2 regions of the Rhodococcoides fascians A25f genome follow, and region 1 is predicted to be linked to the other one. Evidence: riboswitches for the same ligand, from Rfam matches in the RefSeq annotation. Region 1 holds a riboswitch; the other holds the start of a gene.

Region 1 (4,148 bases):
GGCATCCCACGAATCCCAGAGCGCCAGTGCAGTATCGACGAACTCTTCGGCGCGGGCATAGCGCTCCTCACGAGCCGGGATGACATCCATCCCGTGATTGCGTGCCTCGGCGTCGAACATGGAAGTGACGACGTTCCAGCCCGCCCGGCCACCGCTGATGTGATCCAACGACGCCAGCATGCGCGCGGCATGGAACGGCGTGTAGAACGTCGAGGACACGGTGGTGACCAGCCCGATATGGGTGGTCGCTCTGGCCATGGCCGACAGCGCGGTGATCGGTTCGAGAAACCAGGTCCCTGCGCCTGCCGGGTCTCGCACCGAATGTCCGTCGGCGAAGAACACCGCGTCGAACTTTCCCCGTTCGGCGAGCTGCGCAAGTTCCTCGTAGTAAGAGATGTTGCCCAGGTCCTCCACTCGCGAATCGGGATGACGCCACGCCGCGCTGTGGTGACCGCAGCCGTAGAGAAAAGCGTTGAGGTGCATCTCAGTCCTTGACCAGGCCGCCGTCGACCACCAGATTCTGACCGGTCACCGACCGCGCCCACGGCGAGGCGAAGAACAGCAGGGCGTCGGCGAACTCCTCCGGGGTGGTGACCCGTTGCAGCGGGGTCGAGGCCGCAATGAAATCGAACACCTCGGCCGGAGTGGCGGCACTGGCGTCGGTGGTGCGCAGCAGTCCACCCGAGACCATGTTGACGGTGATGTTGTCTGCGCCGAGGTCTGCGGACAGAGTCCGGGTCAGCGAGAGCAGTGCGGCCTTGGACGCGGTGTAATCGTGGTACGGCACCACCGGATTCTGAAACAAGTTGGTGCCCACGTTGATGATTCGGCCGAAGCCCGCCTCGCGCATACCCGGCAGAGCAGCCTGCGTGGTGAGCAACGCTGCACGGACACTGCCGCGCAGCTGAGCGTCGAAGCGGTCCCAGGTGATGGTGTCGGCCTTGGGCCGGGCATCACCGTCGAAGGAGAAGTCGGCCAGCGCGTTGTTGACGACAGTGGTGATCGGAGTGCCGAAATGCTCACGTGCCGAGTCGAACACCGTGGCCACCGCGCTCTCGTCCGTCACGTCACCCTGAACCGCGAATGCACTTTTGCCGAGGCGATCGGCCAGCGCTTCGGCGGCATCCTTGCTGTTGCGGTAGTCGATCACCACGCGTGCTCCCTCACCGGCGAAAGCAGCGGCAATCGCTGCTCCCAGTCCGCGGCCGCCGCCGGTGATCAACACCGTCTGCTCGTCGAATTTCATGCGCCTCGCCTCTCGTTCGAGGTCGGGACCGTCACGAGGGACAGGAATACCGAACGTCACGACATTCCCTTCGCTGGTCCTAACCAGATCAGGTTCGACGGGTGTGATCTCAGCCCTGCCGGGCACCCCGTGTCGCGCTCGACTGTACCCATCGGCCTCGGCAAGGCGCTGCATTGCCGTCGATACAGCTCTCTAGCGCGAGTGATAGACACCCGAATACGACGATGACAAGTTATTGTGCCGCCATGGCCGAACGCGTCTACCTGGAGTATCGCCTCGACGAGAACGTGATTTTCGTACTCGACCACCGCACGGTCGAAGCGTTCGACGCCGCCGTGAGGACCGCAGCCGGTGGGCGCTGCCGATGGCACGTCGATCAGCTCGGCGTGGACGCGAAGCCGACGCGAGACGGCACCAAGATCGTCCTCGGTCTGCGCGCATCCGACGGCAGCATCGGCTACTCGGGCGACCGTATGAAGTTCACCGTGACCGACGAACAGCTGCCGCATCTGCTGGCGTTCTTCGACCGCGCGAAGGCAGCAAGGGACCTCAGCCGATGACGGCCCAGCCGTGCGGCGGAACGCTCACCCGGCCGTCGTTCAGGTGCGCCTCACCGGCCAGTACTTCGCTACCCTGAGCCGGGTAGTCGATGGCATCGTCGCCAAGGTTGAGCGCCACCGTGATCGAATTGTCTTCCCCGGACACGCGGTAGAGCAGCGCGGTGTTGGTGAGCTCGAGCGTCTCGGTGCGCGCGGAGTACATCCATGGATTACGACGCCGTACTCCGATCAGCTCCTGGTGTACGCGATAGACCGGCCAACCGTACGGGGCCAGATCATCCGGGGATTCGGGGTACTCGGGACGCACGTCGTCGTCACCGCCGACGCGATCTTCCTTGATACCGCGGAATGCCTGTTCGTCGCCGTAGTAGATCATCGGCATCCCACCCACGGTGAACAGAACCACCAACGCGTGCAGCAGATGTCGCTCGTCCTCGACGACGCTGGCAATGCGATTGACGTCGTGATTTCCGACGAACGTGGCGGGCACGAACGCGTCGAGCCAGCCGTTGTGACGCTCCAGCGCGTGCGAGAGCTCGAAGAAATTCTTCTCGCTCAGGCCACTCCAGATGGCCTTCCACAGCTCGTACTGGGTAACCGAGTTCAGCGTGGAGGCCGAGACGATCCGGTCGTAATCACCGTGGATGACCTCGCCGAGAAAATATGCGTCCGAATGCTTCTCGCGAACCTTGGGTATCACCGCGGCCCAGAAGCGTGGCGACACAGCGTAGGCAGCGTCGAGCCGCCAGGCGTCGACGCCGCGGTCGAGCCAGTGCGAGAGCACGTCGACGACGTACTCCTGCACGTGCGGGCTCTCGTGGTTGAGCGCCACCAGTTCGTCGTGGCCCTCGAAGTTGCGATGCGTCGGCGTGTCCCCGGACCAGTCGAGGTGGAACCACTGCGCGGCCTCGGAGTCCGGTCCCTCGGCCAGAGCCTGTCGGAACTTCGGAAAGCTCTGCGCCACATGGTTGAAGACACCGTCGAACATGACCTTCAGGCCTCGGCCGTGCGCGGCAGCGATCAGGGAGTCGATGTCCTCGTCGGTGCCGAGCCTGCCGTCGACATGGTAGTAGTCGACCGTGTCGTAGCCGTGCTTCTCGGATTCGAAGATCGGCCCGAGGGCGATGCCCGACGCACCGAGCTCGAGTGTGTAGTCGAGCCACTTCTCGATTCTGTTCAGCCGGTGCAGATCCGACTGCGATTCACCGTCCCAGCCGTGCACCGGCGCACCGGTGAAGCCGAGCGGGTACAGGTGCCACCAGATTGCGTACTTCGTCCACTCCATCAGGACTCCATGACCGAGTCGAGGCCCAATTCGCCGGCGCCGGTGTGACCCGACAAACTCGTCACCAGGTCGAATTCGGCGAGTAGGCAACGTAATACGTGTGCAACACCTTCTTGTCCACCGAGCGCGAGACCGTACAGGAACGGCCGGCCGAGCAAGACCGCATCCGCTCCGAGCGCCAACGCCTTGGCCATGTCGGCACCGGTGCGCACACCGGAGTCGAACAGGATCGTCAGATCGTCTCCGACCGCATCGACGATGGACGGCAACGCGTCGAGTGACGGCCTGGCACCGTCGATCTGACGTCCGCCGTGGTTGGAGACCACGATGCCGTCGACACCGTGCGCTGCTGCCTCCTGGGCGTCGCCGACGGTGCAGATTCCCTTGAGCACGATCGGACCGCTCCAATGCTCGCGCAGGAACGCCAGATTCTTCCACGACAGCCCGGGATTGGGGAACATCTGTGCCCAATGCATCGCGGCGGCAACAGGATTCTCCTCGACGGGCTGCGCCAGTCCGGCCTGGAACGCCGGGTCGCTCAGGTAGTTCTCGATGCCGAGATTGGCGAGGAAGGGAAGGTACCCGCGGTCGAGATCGGCAGGCCGCCAGCCCAGCAACGTGGTGTCGAGAGTCAGCACCAAGGTGGTGAACCCGGTGTCCTTCGCGCGCTGCAGGAAGCTCAGCAGTACCGATTCGTCCGTCGGCCAGTACAACTGATACCAGCGGGGAGCATCTCCCCCTGCCTCGGCGATCTGCTCGAACGAATGCGATGCCTGCGTCGAATGGATGTACGGCACACCGAGTTCCGCAGCCGCTCGCACCGTCGCGAGCTCACCGTCGGGATGGGCGAGAGTCTGGATGCCGACGGGCGCGATCAGCAGCGGAGCCGGCATATCGGTGCCGAGCACGGTGCATGCGTGATCACGCGAGGCCGAACTGCGGAGCATCCGCGGCGTTATAGCCCATTTGTCGAACGCCGTCCGGTTGGCCCGCGCCGTCGATCCGCTGCCCGCGCTGGCGACGATGTAGCCCAACGCCTCGGGCGAAAGCTTCTCGG
Region 2 (4,148 bases), 2.1 Mb from region 1:
CGAGCGACTCGTCCGTGAAGGTTCCGGGGTTGGCGTCGATCAGGTCCTGGGCAGCTCTGTCTGGATCGTCGGCAGCGAGTTGGTACCCGCGTTGCAGGGCCTGGACGAATTTCTTCGCCTCGTCCGGGTGGGCAGCGAGCCAGGGTTCGTTGCCACTGATGGTGAGGGCATAGGCGTCGGGAAATCCGTAGTCGGTGTAGTCGAAGTACTTCATCGGGGTTCCGCTGTGTTCGGCTTCGATCCCCTCCCACGCGAAGTAGGAGACGGTGAAGTCCGCGGTACCGGAATACACCGCCTCGTATGCCGAGGTTCCCAGTACTACGGTCTCGTATTCGCCTGTGCCACCGTCGTTCTTGATGACCTGCTGAAGTCCGGCTTGCTCGCCGGATTCGCCGAAGCCGGCGTAGACCTTGCCATCGAGTGCCTTCGGGCTCGGGATGTCGTCTCGATCTGCGCGAACTCCGATGCCGGTTGCCCAATGCTGCAGCGGTGCGAGAACGGATACGGTCTGGGCGCCCGCCGACGTGGCGAACACCCCCGAGCTCTGTGTGCTGATGCCGAACTCGGCGTTTCCGGCATCGACGAGGGTGTCCGCTGCAGTGTTGTTGTAGGGCAGAACTTCCACGTTCAACCCGGCGTCGGCGAAGTAGCCTTCCTGCAGGGCCACGTAGAGGCCGGTGTGATTGGTGTTCGGGGTCCAGTCGAGGGCGAACCGGATGGTGTCGGAGTCGGTCGATTCCGAGCATCCCGCCAGTCCGGTGGTCGCCACGACCGCCGCTGCAAGCGTGGCGAGGATTCGAGTGGTTCTCATGCGTACACCGCACTCTCGGCCGAAGGCCACGGAGTGGGATGTAAAGCGCTGTCCCAGAACATCAATTCGTATCTCGACGCGACGACGAAGGCGTCGATCATCTGCTCGCGTTGATCTGGCGTCGCGGCCGCAGCGGCGTCGTCCACGAACGTCTTCGCAGCGTCGACGATGGCATGGAATTCAGGCGCGTCGTAGGCAGCCACCCATCGCGCATAGGGGTGATCGGGATCGCGATCGAGAACCGCCTTCGCTGCCGCGGCGAGAGAGCGGCCGACATCGGCGTAGATCCAGAAGCACGGCAGCACCGCAGCAGCTGCCACGGGATACGGCTCGGTTGCTGCGGTCGCGATCAGATACGAGGTGTAGCCCAGGCACTCGGGTGATGGCTCCGGCGTAGCCGTCGACGAGGGGAGAGAACCCCCGGTCAGCATAGCCTCGTGCGACGACGCCTCGTCCATGGCGCTCGCGGCGGCGCTCGCCCAGAATGCCCCGGCGAGCGGGTTCGGTGCGTGTGCTGCCAGCAAGGACAACGACTTCACGTACCCGCTCAGATAGAGCGAATCCTGCTCGAGGTACCGACGGAACGCGTCGAGCGGAAGCGTCCCGGCACCGAGCAGCCGTAGGAATTCCAGATTGTCGATCTCGCGTCGAATGTCCGCGGAGGCATCCCAGAGGAGATCGGTGAAGCGGACCGGGTCCGCAGATACAACAGGCGTCATCGCCTTGACATCCCTTCGTCAGTATTACCTGCATCAGGTTCGGCGGGTTTGATCTCAGCATCCGCATCGGCGGACACACCCCGTGTCAGAACGAAGCGACAGTAACACCGGTCACCCGGTGCCGATGCCGCCGCCCCTGTATCTGCGGTCCTCGGCTCACCCCAGCATGTCTTCGAGTTCCATGCCCTTGGTCTCCGTGATCTTGGCCTTGACGAAGAAGAACGACAAGGCGGCGAACACTGCGAAGCCGGCGTAGATGACCCACAGGCCCACCGACGACGTCAGTGGCGGGAAGGCAAGCGTCACAGCGAAATTGGCGATCCAATTGGCTGCGGTGCCGATTCCGAGGGCCATGGCGCGCATGCGGTTGGGGAACATCTCGCCGAGCATGACCCACATGATCGGACCCCAGGTCGACGCGAAGAAGATGACGAAGAGGTTGGCGCCGATCAGCGCGATGGCACCCCACGGAGCGGGCAGCGTGACGTCGTCGCCGCTGCCGATCGACTGCGAGAAGGCCACGGATGCCATGACCAGCCCGACGAACATGCCGAGCGAACCCGCCAACAACAGCTTGCGCCGGCCGATGCGGTCCACGAACAGGATCGCCACGAACGTCATGACCACGTTGATCACTGCGGTGATGACCGACGTGGTGAACGACTGATCCTCACTGAAGCCGACCGAGCGCCACAGCGTCGTCGAGTAGTAGAAGATCGCGTTGATGCCCACGAGCTGCTGCAGCACGGCCATCGTGATGCCGACCCAGACGATCGGTTGCAGGCCGAACTTCGGCCCGCGGATATCGGCGAACGACGAACGCGACTCCTTGCGCAGCGTGAGCCTGATCTCGTGAACGCGCTCGTCGGGGTGCAGTTCTCCGGTGATCTCGGCGAGCACTCGCGCTGCTTCGTCGTCGAGATGCTGACCCACCAGGTAGCGCGGGGACTCCGGGATCAGTGTTGCCAGCAGCCCGTACACCAGTGCGGGAACGACGCCGACGAGAAACATCCAGCGCCATGCTTCGGCGCCGAACCACAGGTCGTTGGACGCCCCGTCGGCAGCCCCCGCGAGAAGCGCGTCGGACAGCAGGGCGGCGAAAATGCCGATGGTGATGGCCAATTGCTGTAGCGAAGCAAGGGCTCCCCGCCACTTGGCCGGAGCGATCTCGGCAATGTACGCAGGCGCGATCACCGAGGCGATGCCGATGCCCAGCCCGCCCAGTACTCGCCAGAGCATGAGATCGGGGACGCTGAACGCCAATCCGGAACCGATCGAGGAAATCACGAACAGGGCCGAGCCCAGCAGCATCACCTTCTTGCGTCCCCAACGGTCTGCGAGGCTGCCGGCGAACCAGGCACCCACTGCGCATCCGATCAGGGCGATCGCGACCACGAATCCGGTGGTGAACGAGCCGAGGAGGAAGTGATCTTCGATCGAGTCGACGGCTCCGTTGATGACCGAGCTGTCGAAACCGAACAGGAATCCGCCCACAGCAGCGGCGACGCTGACGCCGATGACCTTCGCTGTGTGGCGGTCCGAGGTCTGATTCATGAGTGACGCACCTTCCGGCCGCGCGCACGGGCGTCGGCCGCTGGGGAGACCGTACGGCAGGGATTGTCGTACCGTCCCCGGACATTACGCCTGGTAATTTGCCGAGCGAACGAGACCGTCAGCGAAGGTCGAAATCCTCGGCCGAGACGGTGAATCCGTGACCGACCTGATCGGTACAGGTCACCCCGGCCTGCTCGTCGATGCTGCACTGCAGGCCGTTGGTCGAGCCGCTTCCAGGGATGGTGAGCACCTCGCCGTACGGCAGCGCCGCCGCGGGGCCGTCGAAACGATGGAACTTGGGATCGCCCAGACTCTCGAACTTCGCCGGTGATCCGGCAATCAGTTGCACTGCGTTGGGTTTCACAGCAGTCCCCGAAGCGCCACTGCCGGGAACCTTCGGTGCCGAGTCGGGTAGCGAACCGTGACAACCGGCGATCGAGGTGTTCAGCACAGCAATACCGCACTCGAATTTTCCGCTGGGGCTCGAAAAGTAGTACCAGCCAGGTGCTTTGCCGGCGTAGTCCGTCGAATTGGCCTGAGCCGCTGCCGAACTCGTCGGCGTTGCCGTGGTGGACGTCGGCGGCGTCGTGGCAGCAGGTGTGGATGACGGCGTACTGCGGGGCGTGCTCGGAAGCGCGGTGATCGGGGTGGGGCGGTCGGTGACGATCGTCGCCATCGGCCCGTCGCCTCCACCGGAACCACAGGCGGCCAGTAGGCCGACCGCCACGACTGCCGCTGCGGCACATCCGATTCTTCTCATCGTCGATTCCTTCGCTCGGGGGCGTCGTCGCCGAACATAGCGTCGCCGAGCCCAGGGATGATGTTGGTACGTTGGGCAGCGACCGAACAGGAGGCTCGATGGGCAACGCATCCGACTCCACCGCGTCCGACTCCACCGTGTGTGTGAGCACGCCGTACGGCGACGTCCTCGGCTATCCGGTCGCCGTCGACGCATCGCCGATCGTGGCGTGGAGGGGTATTCCCTACGCGACACCGCCCGTGGGGAAGCTCAGGTTCCGATCGCCGCGGCCGCTGCAGCCGTGGACCGGAGTGCTCGACGGTCT

The links. Region 1 has a riboswitch for thiamine pyrophosphate ahead of BH93_RS26305 (3-oxoacyl-ACP reductase). Riboswitches for the same ligand answer to the same signal wherever they lie in the genome.
Region 2: another riboswitch for thiamine pyrophosphate. It lies ahead of BH93_RS09760 (TenA family protein); the one in region 1 lies ahead of BH93_RS26305 (3-oxoacyl-ACP reductase).

Annotation. Positions count from the first base shown of each region.
Region 1 is NZ_CP049744.1:5,601,734-5,605,881, forward strand. It holds gene BH93_RS26300 (LLM class flavin-dependent oxidoreductase) at 1-483, opposite strand, end outside; gene BH93_RS26305 (3-oxoacyl-ACP reductase) at 485-1,246, opposite strand; TPP riboswitch at 1,294-1,386, opposite strand; gene BH93_RS26310 (hypothetical protein) at 1,492-1,806, shown strand; gene BH93_RS26315 (alpha-amylase family protein) at 1,796-3,091, opposite strand; gene BH93_RS26320 (alpha-hydroxy-acid oxidizing protein) at 3,091-4,148, opposite strand, start outside.
Region 2 is NZ_CP049744.1:2,043,605-2,047,752, forward strand. It holds gene BH93_RS09755 (ABC transporter substrate-binding protein) at 1-811, opposite strand, end outside; gene BH93_RS09760 (TenA family protein) at 808-1,530, opposite strand; TPP riboswitch at 1,524-1,623, opposite strand; gene BH93_RS09765 (sugar porter family MFS transporter) at 1,687-3,084, opposite strand; gene BH93_RS27920 (hypothetical protein) at 3,203-3,844, opposite strand; gene BH93_RS09775 (carboxylesterase/lipase family protein) at 3,943-4,148, shown strand, end outside.